2 regions of the Clostridium omnivorum genome follow, and region 1 is predicted to be linked to the other one. Evidence: riboswitches for the same ligand, from Rfam matches in the RefSeq annotation. Region 1 holds a riboswitch; the other holds the start of a gene.
What was found. Region 1 has a riboswitch for cobalamin ahead of bsdE14_RS18260 (energy-coupling factor transporter transmembrane component T). Riboswitches for the same ligand answer to the same signal wherever they lie in the genome.
Positions count from the first base shown of each region.

Region 2: linked by a shared signal. The riboswitch ahead of hemA (glutamyl-tRNA reductase) and the one ahead of bsdE14_RS18260 (energy-coupling factor transporter transmembrane component T) in region 1 are both predicted to bind cobalamin.

Region 1 is NZ_BRXR01000001.1:3,869,270-3,874,630, forward strand. It holds gene bsdE14_RS18245 (D-alanyl-D-alanine carboxypeptidase family protein) at 1-379, opposite strand, end outside; gene bsdE14_RS18250 (NUDIX hydrolase) at 522-1,130, shown strand; gene bsdE14_RS18255 (hypothetical protein) at 1,127-1,474, opposite strand; cobalamin riboswitch at 1,580-1,758, shown strand; gene bsdE14_RS18260 (energy-coupling factor transporter transmembrane component T) at 1,833-2,699, shown strand; gene bsdE14_RS18265 (ABC transporter ATP-binding protein) at 2,687-4,300, shown strand; gene bsdE14_RS18270 (ECF transporter S component) at 4,321-5,004, shown strand; gene bsdE14_RS18275 (DUF4430 domain-containing protein) at 5,052-5,361, shown strand, end outside.
Region 2 is NZ_BRXR01000001.1:4,219,552-4,224,912, reverse strand. It holds gene hemC (hydroxymethylbilane synthase) at 1-581, opposite strand, end outside; gene bsdE14_RS20010 (NAD(P)-dependent oxidoreductase) at 602-1,246, opposite strand; gene hemA (glutamyl-tRNA reductase) at 1,204-2,400, opposite strand; cobalamin riboswitch at 2,619-2,789, opposite strand; gene cls (cardiolipin synthase) at 2,945-4,474, opposite strand; gene bsdE14_RS19995 (TetR/AcrR family transcriptional regulator) at 4,781-5,317, shown strand.

The DNA of each region.
Region 1 (5,361 bases):
TGTTTTCTGCTATCATATATGCTATATCATTGGCTGAATATAAGAGCATAGCGTCCATAGCATTTTTGGCAGTGAGTTTATCCAAAGCAGGCAGATCTAAAGAAGATGGTTCCTGCATTTTAGCTTTTTCTGAATATGTAAGGATATCACCAGGCTTTTTATTCTCTGAAAGCAGCATAGCGGTTACTAGCTTAGTTATACTTGCGGGGTAAAGTCTAGTATCAATATTTTTTGAATAAATTATCTCTTTAGTATCTACATCAACAGTGATTGCGGAGGTGCCTATTATACTTGGCTCTGTTTGGGCGGCAACTGCATTTTCACAGAAAAGACACATTATTAATAATAAAAAAACAATTATTTTTTTCTTCAAAACCATCTCTCCAAATTATATATTTTTCATATATACAAAGTATATTATTAAATGGTAAAATTTACAATAAAAAAATTATTTTATTAGTTCTTTATTTAATATATATTATAAATGTAGGAGATACAATAACATTTTAGAGGTGATATTATTGAGTATTGACATAAATAAGATATTTAAGAACAGAAAAGCAGGAATCATAGGAAATTATAAAAAAAGTTCAGTGATGATTTTGATATATGAAGAAGAGGGAAAGGAATATTTAGTTTTTGAAGTCAGATCAAAACAACTGAAGAGTCAGCCAGGCGATATATGCTTGCCAGGAGGAAGGATAGAAGCAAATGAGGCTGCAAGGGATGCAGCGATTAGGGAAACAATGGAAGAACTTAATGTTGAAGAAAAGGATTTAGAATACATTGGTGAAATGGATTATTTTATAAGTCCCTATGGCTCTATTATGTATCCTTTTATAGCTAAGCTTAAAAGGATACCTGAAGAGCCAAGTAGGGACGAAGTTGATCATATTTTTAAAGTGCCCTTGGAGTTTTTTATAAATAATGAGCCCTTATTATATGAATTAGAAATAGGTCCAAATTTAAAAGATGATTTTCCTTACAACTATATTCAGGGGGGGAAGAATTATAAGTTTAGTAAGGGAAAATTAAAGCAGTATTTTTATAAGTATCAAGAATATATTATATGGGGATTTACGGCAATGATAGTTAAAAGCTTTATAGATATATTAAAAAATGAGCTTTAACTTGTTGCCTTTTTCCTTCCAATGCCAAAAAGTATCAAGGATAGAGCTACTGCAAATAAATATACAATTAAATAGATTATTGATATTAACCTTGAAGCCATAAAAAATTTAAGATATATGAAGGCTGCTAGTGAGACAATGGTCCAAAATAGAGATACATAGGACATTTTATTGTTTCTGCTTCTCCAAGCATCTGGATCTTTCATATTACCAATTATTTTGTCTCTGCTTTCATTTTCTTTTGAGGTTTTTATTACTAAAGTCTTAAAGTAAAATAAAAAGGCTAGGGCAATAATTGATACTCCTAGAAAATAATAAGATAAAGATAAACTTGTTATAGTCATATTAGTTACCTCCGTTTAAATTACTTGTTTATTTATTAATAGTATAACCATATATAAACTTAATATTTTTTATACAGGGTTAACTATTGAAAAAAGCAGTTAATAATGTTATGCTAGTATTGAAAATGAAATAAAAATTGCATGAGGGAATGTGGTTTGAATCCACAACAGCCCCCGCTACTGTAATCATAGACAAATGGTATATAACCACTTGATTTTATCAGGGAAGGTTACCAGGAGGATGAAATGTGAGTCAGGATATCTTATGCAATTTGTGTATAATCCACCTTCGGAGGGAAGGCTAGGTAATTTATTGCCGGGCTTTTTCTAGTTCGGTTTTTTATTTTTCGGAGGAAATATGAAAAAAGAAAACACTCTACATATATTAACTGTTGCTGTTATATGTTTCTCGCTGCTGATATTAACATTTTTAACTAATAATCCAGTGATTTTAGGAGCTGTTCTAATAACTTGTTTTATTATATTTTATTCTTGGAAAAGCATAGACAAGTTTAAGCTTGGAATTATTTACTTTATACCCTTCTTTATTGTTACGGTATCAATTAACTTTATTTTTGTAGATGAAGGAAAAAGTAAGCTTTTTTCAATTGGTAACAAAAGTTTTACTTTAGAAGCATTGATATATGGAAGTATACTAGCTTTTAAGCTGTTGCTTATTATCTACATTTTTATGATAATTTCAATTTTACTTAATTCCGATAGAGCTGTGTCTTATTTTTCAAGTAAAGTTCCAAAATCTACATTGATTTTAATGATATCCTTTAAGCTTTTTGCCATAATGAGACAGAGAATTAACAGCATTAAAGAAATTTATAGCTTAAGAGGAGTAAATTATGAAGGAAAGAGTTTAAAAGATAAAGTGAAAAGCTATGTTCCTATACTTTCTATACTTTTGGAAAGTTCATTAGATGGATCTTTTGATATAGGTGAGGCTGCATATATTAGAGGCTTTTTAAGTTCAAAAAGAAGCGTATATGAAAGACAAAAGTTTTTTCATAATGACTACTTTTTAATTGGCAATAGCCTATTACTTGTAGCATTATATTTGATTTTCGATATTCTTGGAAAAGTTAAGTATGATGTATATACGAATATGTCAATGTATAACGCATTAAGCATTTCAGCAGTATTTATAGCTGCACTTACAGTTTTAATTTCAATACAGCTTTTAATAAAATCAAGGAGTAAAAGATGGCATATATAGATATTGAAGGATTAAGTTATAAATATCCTGAAAGCAATAAAAATGTTTTAGATAGTATTAATTTATCTATTGAAAAAGGTGATGTTTTACTGTTATTAGGTAGTTCTGGTTCAGGAAAATCAACACTTGCTAAGTGTTTATGTGGTTCAATTCCAAATTTTTATGGTGGTACTATATCTGGCAAAGTATCTCTTGATAATACTGAGGTTGATAAAATAGAGCATAAAGACAGAGCTAAAGAAATAACTATGGTTTTTCAGGATCCTGAAAAACAACTAGTAATGAACACTGTACATAGAGAAATAGCTTTTGGACTTGAAAATGTTTCAGTACCAGAAGAACAGATAAAGAGAAGAGTTTGGGAATCGCTTCAATTTTCAAATATACTAGACTTAGCATATACAAAAATTAATACCCTTTCTGGGGGTCAAAAGCAAAAGGTATCAATAACTTCTGCAGTTGCATATATGCCTAAATGTATTATTTTAGATGAACCAACCTCTCAGCTTGATCCAGCTGCAGCTGAGGAAGTAGCTGCACTAATAAAAAAAATTAATGAAGAGCTTGGAATAACATTGATTATTATTGAACAGCGAATTGATAGATGGTTTGATTTGGCGGATAAAATAGCAGTTATTAAAGAAGGTAAAATCTCTTTTGCTGGTTCAAAGGAAGAAATGTACAACAGTAAGGATGAGTATCTATTAAGATTTCTTCCTGGATATTTAAAATTATTTAAGCATTTAAACATAGATAGGATGCCTAAGAGCTTTAAAGAGGCAAGAAAGGAGCTTAAGGCTGCAAATATAAAGATTAACCAACAGCAGAGCATAAGCTCAAATAATAAAGCCGTCATTAATATTAATAATCTTAACTGTGGTTATGAAGGAAATAATGTTTTAAGGGATACAGATTTAGAAATTAAAGAAGGAGAGTTTTTGGGTATATTAGGTGCTAATGGCGCTGGAAAAAGTACACTTCTAAAAGCGATTACAGGACTTTTAAAGTATTCAGGTAGCATAAAACTCTATGATAAGGAAGTTAAAAAAATGAAACTAAAGCAGGTTTCACAAACTATTGGCTATGTTTCACAAAACCCAAATGATTATTTATATAAAGATACTGTTTATGAAGAATTGAAGTTTACACTGGATAATCATGAGATTAAGGATTTATCTGTCATTGAAGAAACTTTAAATGCATTAGGGATTACTGAACTTAAAGACAGAAATCCTAGGGATTTAAGTGGCGGAGAAAAGCAGCGCGTTGCTATAGCAGCAATGTTAGTATTAAGGCCAAAAGTTTTATTATTAGATGAACCAACAAGAGGCTTGGATAGCGAAGTTAAGAAACTACTAGGAACGATTCTAAAGGATTTAAACAAAAATGGAACTACAATAATCCTTGTAACACACGATATGGAGTTTGCTTCACAATACTGTAATAGCTTTTGCCTTATGTTTAATGGAGAAATAGTTTCTAAGGGAAGTAAATACGATATATTTAAAGATGGAATATATTATACAACAACAATAAATAAATTGGTTAGGGATATTAACCCGGACTTATTTAATCTCAGCGATATATCGCAAATTTTATAGAATCAGTAAAGGAAATGATTATGAAAAAATTATATATTTATTTTACTTTCTTAGCATCACTGATTTTAATGATTTTGGCAATTAAGCTTGGAGGGAGTGAAAAATTTTCTCTTATAATAACAGTCTTTGTAATTATTATTCTAGCCGCTAGTTATTTTTATTTTGAAAATAGTAGTATGGGTACAAAAGAAATTGCAGTAATTGCAACCCTTAGTACTTTTGCTGCAGTTGCTAGAGCAGCATTTGCAGCTTTTCCCAATATAAAGCCAACTACATTTTTAGTGGCATTATCAGGGTTAGTTTTCGGACCTTATGAAGGTTTTTTAATTGGAAGTACTGCAGGATTCATTTCTAATATTTTTCTTGGCCAAGGACCATGGACGCCATGGCAGATGTTTGCCTGGGGGCTAGTTGGAGCAATATCAGGCTTAATAGGAAAAGGAAAAAAGCCTTCTGCTGAAAAATTTTCAGTAATTTGCTTTCTATATGGCTTCATGTTTGATTGGATAATGAACTTATGGCATGTGATTGGCTTTATAAGACCACTTAATATTAAAACCATTGCACTAGCTTATGCTACGGGTTTAACTTTTGATATAATGCATGCAGTCAGCAGCTTTATATTTTGTATTATATTCTACGACAGCTTCTATAAGGTAATGGACAGATTTAAAAAGAGACTTAAAGTTACATATTTGAAATAAAAGCTACTTTTATATAAATTATTATTACTTTTAAAGGGGGAAATATAATGAAAACAAAGAAAATATTTTTAAATAGTATTTTCACAATTACAATGGTTATTCTAATTACAGCTATGCAGCTTATGGGTGCTGGATTAAGAGTTAAAGCTGTAGAAAATCCAACAGCGCACTTAAGAATAGAAGGCTTAACATCAACTATGGTTTCTGGTGATATTAAGGGTTCCAACGCCTTTGAAATGGTGAAGACACTTCTTCAAAATAATAATATAAAGATGGAAACAGATCCTAAATATCCAACTTATATCACTACTATTGGAGATTTAACTGCCAAGTATCCAAGCGGATGGAACTATTATG
Region 2 (5,361 bases), 350 kb from region 1:
TGCCCTACTGCAGGCAAAAACTCATATGGATCAAAGTAATTAGTTATTTTACACTCCATATCAAGTCTTTTAAGACCTGCTGCTGCTAGTATTATTCCGTCTAGGTTCTCTTTCTGCATCTTATCTATTCTAGTGGGCACATTACCCCTTATAGGTACAACTTCTATATCTGGCCTCATTGCCTTAAGCTGGGCCTCTCTTCTTACACTGCTGGTTCCAATTCTAGCTGCCTTAGGAAGATCTAAAAAGCTAATTCCATTAATTGACACAAATACATCTCTTACGTCCTCTCTAACTGGTATAGCAGCAATTTCAAAAATGCTGCTTAACTCATAAGGTACGTCCTTCATACTGTGTACTGCTGCATCTGCCTTTCCTTCCATAAGAGCTAGTTCTATTTCCTTAACAAAGAGACCTTTACCACCTATCTTATCTAGTGATATATCTAATCTTATATCCCCATCAGTTTGAACAAGAAGCTTTTCACACTCTAAGCCGTACTTATTTTTAACCATATCAATAACTGATTCAGTTTGTACCAAAGCTAGCTTGCTTTTTCTTGTAGCAATTTTTAAACTCAAAATAATTTACCTCCATAATATTAATTGTTAAAAAACATTCTTAATACCTCTTTATGCTTATTCTTATCGTAAAAGAATCTAAAATCCTCTGATACAATAAAATTTAGTATTTCATCCTTATATTTTAAAGTCTTTGCCTCTTCACGAACAGTGCAGATGTACTCAATAAACTCATCATATTCACTCAGAGTTTTATCTATTACATTCGCTAAAAATATAGCTGCTTTAGGGTTTCCACCCTTAGTATTCAAACTAAAGATAACATTTTCTGTTTTTCTTTGTACTGGCATAACAAATTGTCCTTCTTTAAAATCTGTACAGTCTAAATAAAGCTTATAAAGTTTTTCACAATCTTCTTTAATCTTTTCTCTAACCTTTTTATCATTTACAGCTATTACAACCAAATGTTTGTCATGAATAAATCTTGATTCATATTTTCCTTTGATTATGCTCACATTTGACATATTTAATAAATTATCAAAATCACATATAAACTCTTCAGAAAGCACAAAAACTTTGCAGCCTTTACTAGCAAGACTCATAGCTTTTATATACCCTGCTCTTCCTCCACCTATAATGAGAACTTTAGTTTTACACGATAGCAAGGAAATATGAGTATACTCTAACTCGGTTGACAAAAAATCCTCTGTATTATTTTCAAGCATTCCTCACCCCTACCCTTCAAATACTCTTCTTTTAAAACCTCTATAGCTTTATTTACATATGCATCAGAGGTGCTCTTCAATAAAGTTCTTGCCAAAACTTCATTATCCTTAGTATGTTTTTTATTAACAAAAGTATTGTATCTTTTGCTATATATTTTTTCTCCAGTAATCTTTATCTTTGTAATTTGAGGCGTTATTTCCTTTATACACTGCCAATCTTTATACTCCTTAATATATTTATCAACTATGTATTTAAACTCGCTCATTTTTAGTTCTCTTATTTTTTTATTTTCATCATCTATAAGGCTTATTTTATCAATATCATATACTTCAACCTGTTCTAGTGAGGCTACCTCATTATCAACGTCTCTCGGCACTGCTAAATCATATATAATTAATTTTTTATCAGGAATATCATTTTTTGACACTACAGTATGAGGTGCCGATGTGCAGCTTATAATACAGTCCACATCCTTATAATGATACTTTCTTTGTTCAAAAGGTATGACTCTAATCCTATGATCATTAATATCAATGCAGCTTCCATTTCTAACAACTATATACAAACTTTCAAAATTGATGCCTAAAATATATTTACAAGTTAATTGCCCAACTTCTCCATAACCTAAAACCATAAACTTCTTTGCACCTTTAGCTAATGCTTCCTTTACAACTATGGATGAGGAAGATACTGGAATTTTATAAAGTTCTGCCTTATCTCTAAATTCCTTTCCACAAGTTATGGCTAGTTGAAAAAGACGTTGAAGATCTCTGCTTACTGCCTTAAGCTTCAAGGACTCTTCATAAGCTATTTTTACCTGACCTAGTATTTGATCCTCACCTAAAATTTTTGAATAAAAGCCACAGGAAAGCTCCATTAAATGCTTAGTTACTTCTTCCTCTTTTTTTCGAAATATATAGTTAATAAATTTTTTATTCCATCCTAATCTAATGAAAATCTCTTCTACTACACCTTCATCGCTTATTTCACAATCAAAATATATCTCCGTTCTATTACATGTACTTAGTACCACTACTTCTTTACATAATCCTAGAAGCTCATTAATTGTTCTTTCACTATGCTTAGGTATTATTGAAAGCTTTTCTCTGATTTCAACGGTGCAATTACTTTTAATACCGATAAGCTGTAACATTCTATCAACTCCAAAACTTAATTTATCCTTTTTCTGATATTAATATAATGGTCTTTTGCCATGCTTGCAGAAAAATTCTACAATTTTTTACAAAATAAAAAACCCCTACCCTTTTGAGGTAGAGGTCTAACAATCACAAATTTCCCACATACTGAAAATGCTAAAATCAGCTTAATCATGTGTCTAAAATGCTATGCCATTTCCCTTCCCACCGAAGGATTAGCTTTTGATTTTAGGCAGGTCTCCTGACTCACGGGTCTCCCTCCTTTCACCTTCCCAGCATAAAAGCCAGTGGTCGAAATTCGTCTCCGTATACAGTAGCGGGGGCTGTAGTGGATTTTCACCACTTTCCCTATTAAACTTAATGTACCTAAAACAAATATTAAATTCTACTTTGATTATATACTATGTTTATATATTATTCAATAGACATAAATTCTGATTACAAATATTGCTACTTAATACAGAATGAAAGCGGACCTATCTCAAAATTATAGTCATTTCTAGTTGGTTACTTTTTTGCATTGTAGTATTTATAAATTAATTAACAAAGTGGAGCAAACATCCTAAGCACGGCATCAAATAGTGTGCCAAAAAATCCATGCCTGCAGTCATTTATATTTATCCCCTTACTTTTTATAATTGTTTCTACAAAGTCCTTCTTTAAATCCATTATAGCTTTAGTTCTATACATAAAGGTTCCACATTCAAAGTGCAAATATAAACTTCTAAAATCCATGTTGATAGTCCCTACTACTGCAAATTCATCATCGCAAACATAACTTTTAGCATGAAGAAATCCTGGAGAATACTCATATATTTTAACTCCAGCCTTTAGAAGAGGTGCATAATTGGATCGGGTAAGCCTATAAACAATTTTTTTATCTGGAATACCTGGTGTAACAATTCTAACATCTACTCCCCTTTTAGCTGCCATACAAAGAGCAGATTTCATTTCATTATCAATAATGAGATAAGGAGTAAAAATATAAATATACCTTTTTGCTTGTGATAATAATTCTATATAAATGTTTTGTCCAATTGTTTCATCATCAAAAGGTGAATCTGAAAATGGCTGCACATAGCCATCATATTCTAGACTTTCCTCATAACTATGATCAGATTTATAGTTTTCTAGAATATCCGTACTTTTCCTAAACGTATTCCACATTTCTAAAAACATCAATGTAAAACTCCAAACTGCATCTCCCTTTATTTTTACACCTGTATCCTTCCAATGACCATATTTTTTCTTTTCGTTAATATATTCATCTGCTAGATTGATACCTCCATTGAAAGCTATGTTTCCATCAATAACTAAAATCTTTCTATGATCTCGATTATTCATTACCATAGAAAGAATTGGTCTAAACTTATTAAATGCCATGCATTTAATTCCCCTTTTTTCCATCTTTCTTTCAAAATCACCTGGAAGCAAGAAAAGAGACCCTACATCATCATATATCATTCGCACATCTACACCTTCGGTTGCTTTTCTAGTGAGTATTTCAAGTATACTATTCCACATGATTCCTTCTTCAATGATAAAATACTCAAGGAATATAAAATATTTAGCCTTTTCTAATTCTAAAAGCATATCTTTGTACATGATGTCTCCTAAAGGATAGTAGGTAGTTTCTAAATTCTTATAAGCCGGATAAAAGCTTTTTTCTTGCAGATATCTGCAAGTTCCTTGAACACGCTGATCTAAATCACCTATTTCTTTAAGAATACTACTTTCTTTCTTCATCAAATCAATTGATTTTTTATGTTCTCTACTTAGGCGCAGCTGCATTACTTTAGAGGGCCTTTTGTTACCAAAGAATAGATAAAAAAGGCCTCCGAACAAAGGCAGTACCATTATTAGAATAATCCAAGCAATCTTATAGGAAGCATTTTCATCATTTCCAATAATATATAAGACAATCAAAATACTTAATATTGAAAATGCAGCATTTATCCAAGCATAATAGTTTGTTAGTCTAATTAGAAAAAGAATAAACCAAATAAGCTGTATTAGGAGCAAAGTTGAAGTAATAAATATTCTACTGTTCATTATCCTAAAAAATTTCATTTTAGTACCCCTCCAAACTAATTTGCCTCATCCATAGCGTTAAATTTTTCATTGCCATTATAAATAACTAGTGATTTAATATGGTCCTAAGTGATACTATATAAGTAGTGTTAAATATAGCAATAATATTTTACATATAGCCTTTTACTTATTTCAATCAACTTAATTGACAGCTTTTATATAATTTGTTAACATTATTGTACCGTTCAACCAGTATAGTAATATTGTATTTAATATAACATAACCATTAATTTAATGATAGATATTAATTTGTAAATTTAATTTTTATATAGAAAGGTTGATATTATGACTAATCCAGTAAAACAAAAGATTCTTGAGGTATCCAATAGATTGATTATGGAAGAAGGCCTAAATTCTTTCACCTTAGAGGAAGTAGCAAAAGAAGCCGGGATTAGTAAGGGAGGACTTCTATACCATTTTCCCAGCAAGGATGCGCTAATGAAAGGGCTTATTGAGAATAATCTAGCATTATTTGAGTCAAAAGTTGCGGCAGGAGAGAATACTACAATTTCTGATTTTCCTAATAGCTGGTTTATAAGCTATATACGAGAACAATTTAATACTGCTAAGATTGATTACAATACAATGAGTGGAATTATAGCCGCATTTGCCTTAAATCAAGAGCTCCTTCAGCCAGTTTTAGAAAATCGTAAACAATGGTTTGAGAAAATGAATGGATTAAATGATCCTATTTTAGGTATTATAATAAGCCTAGCCTGCGATGGAATAGCATCTTCTTTTCTTCTTGGCATAGATGTATATCCTGAAGATACAAAAAAAGCGATTATGGAGAGGCTTATGAACTTAGCAAAAGAGTGTTAAATAATTTTATTACTATAATTAAGTTTTTTAGGAACTCAATATGA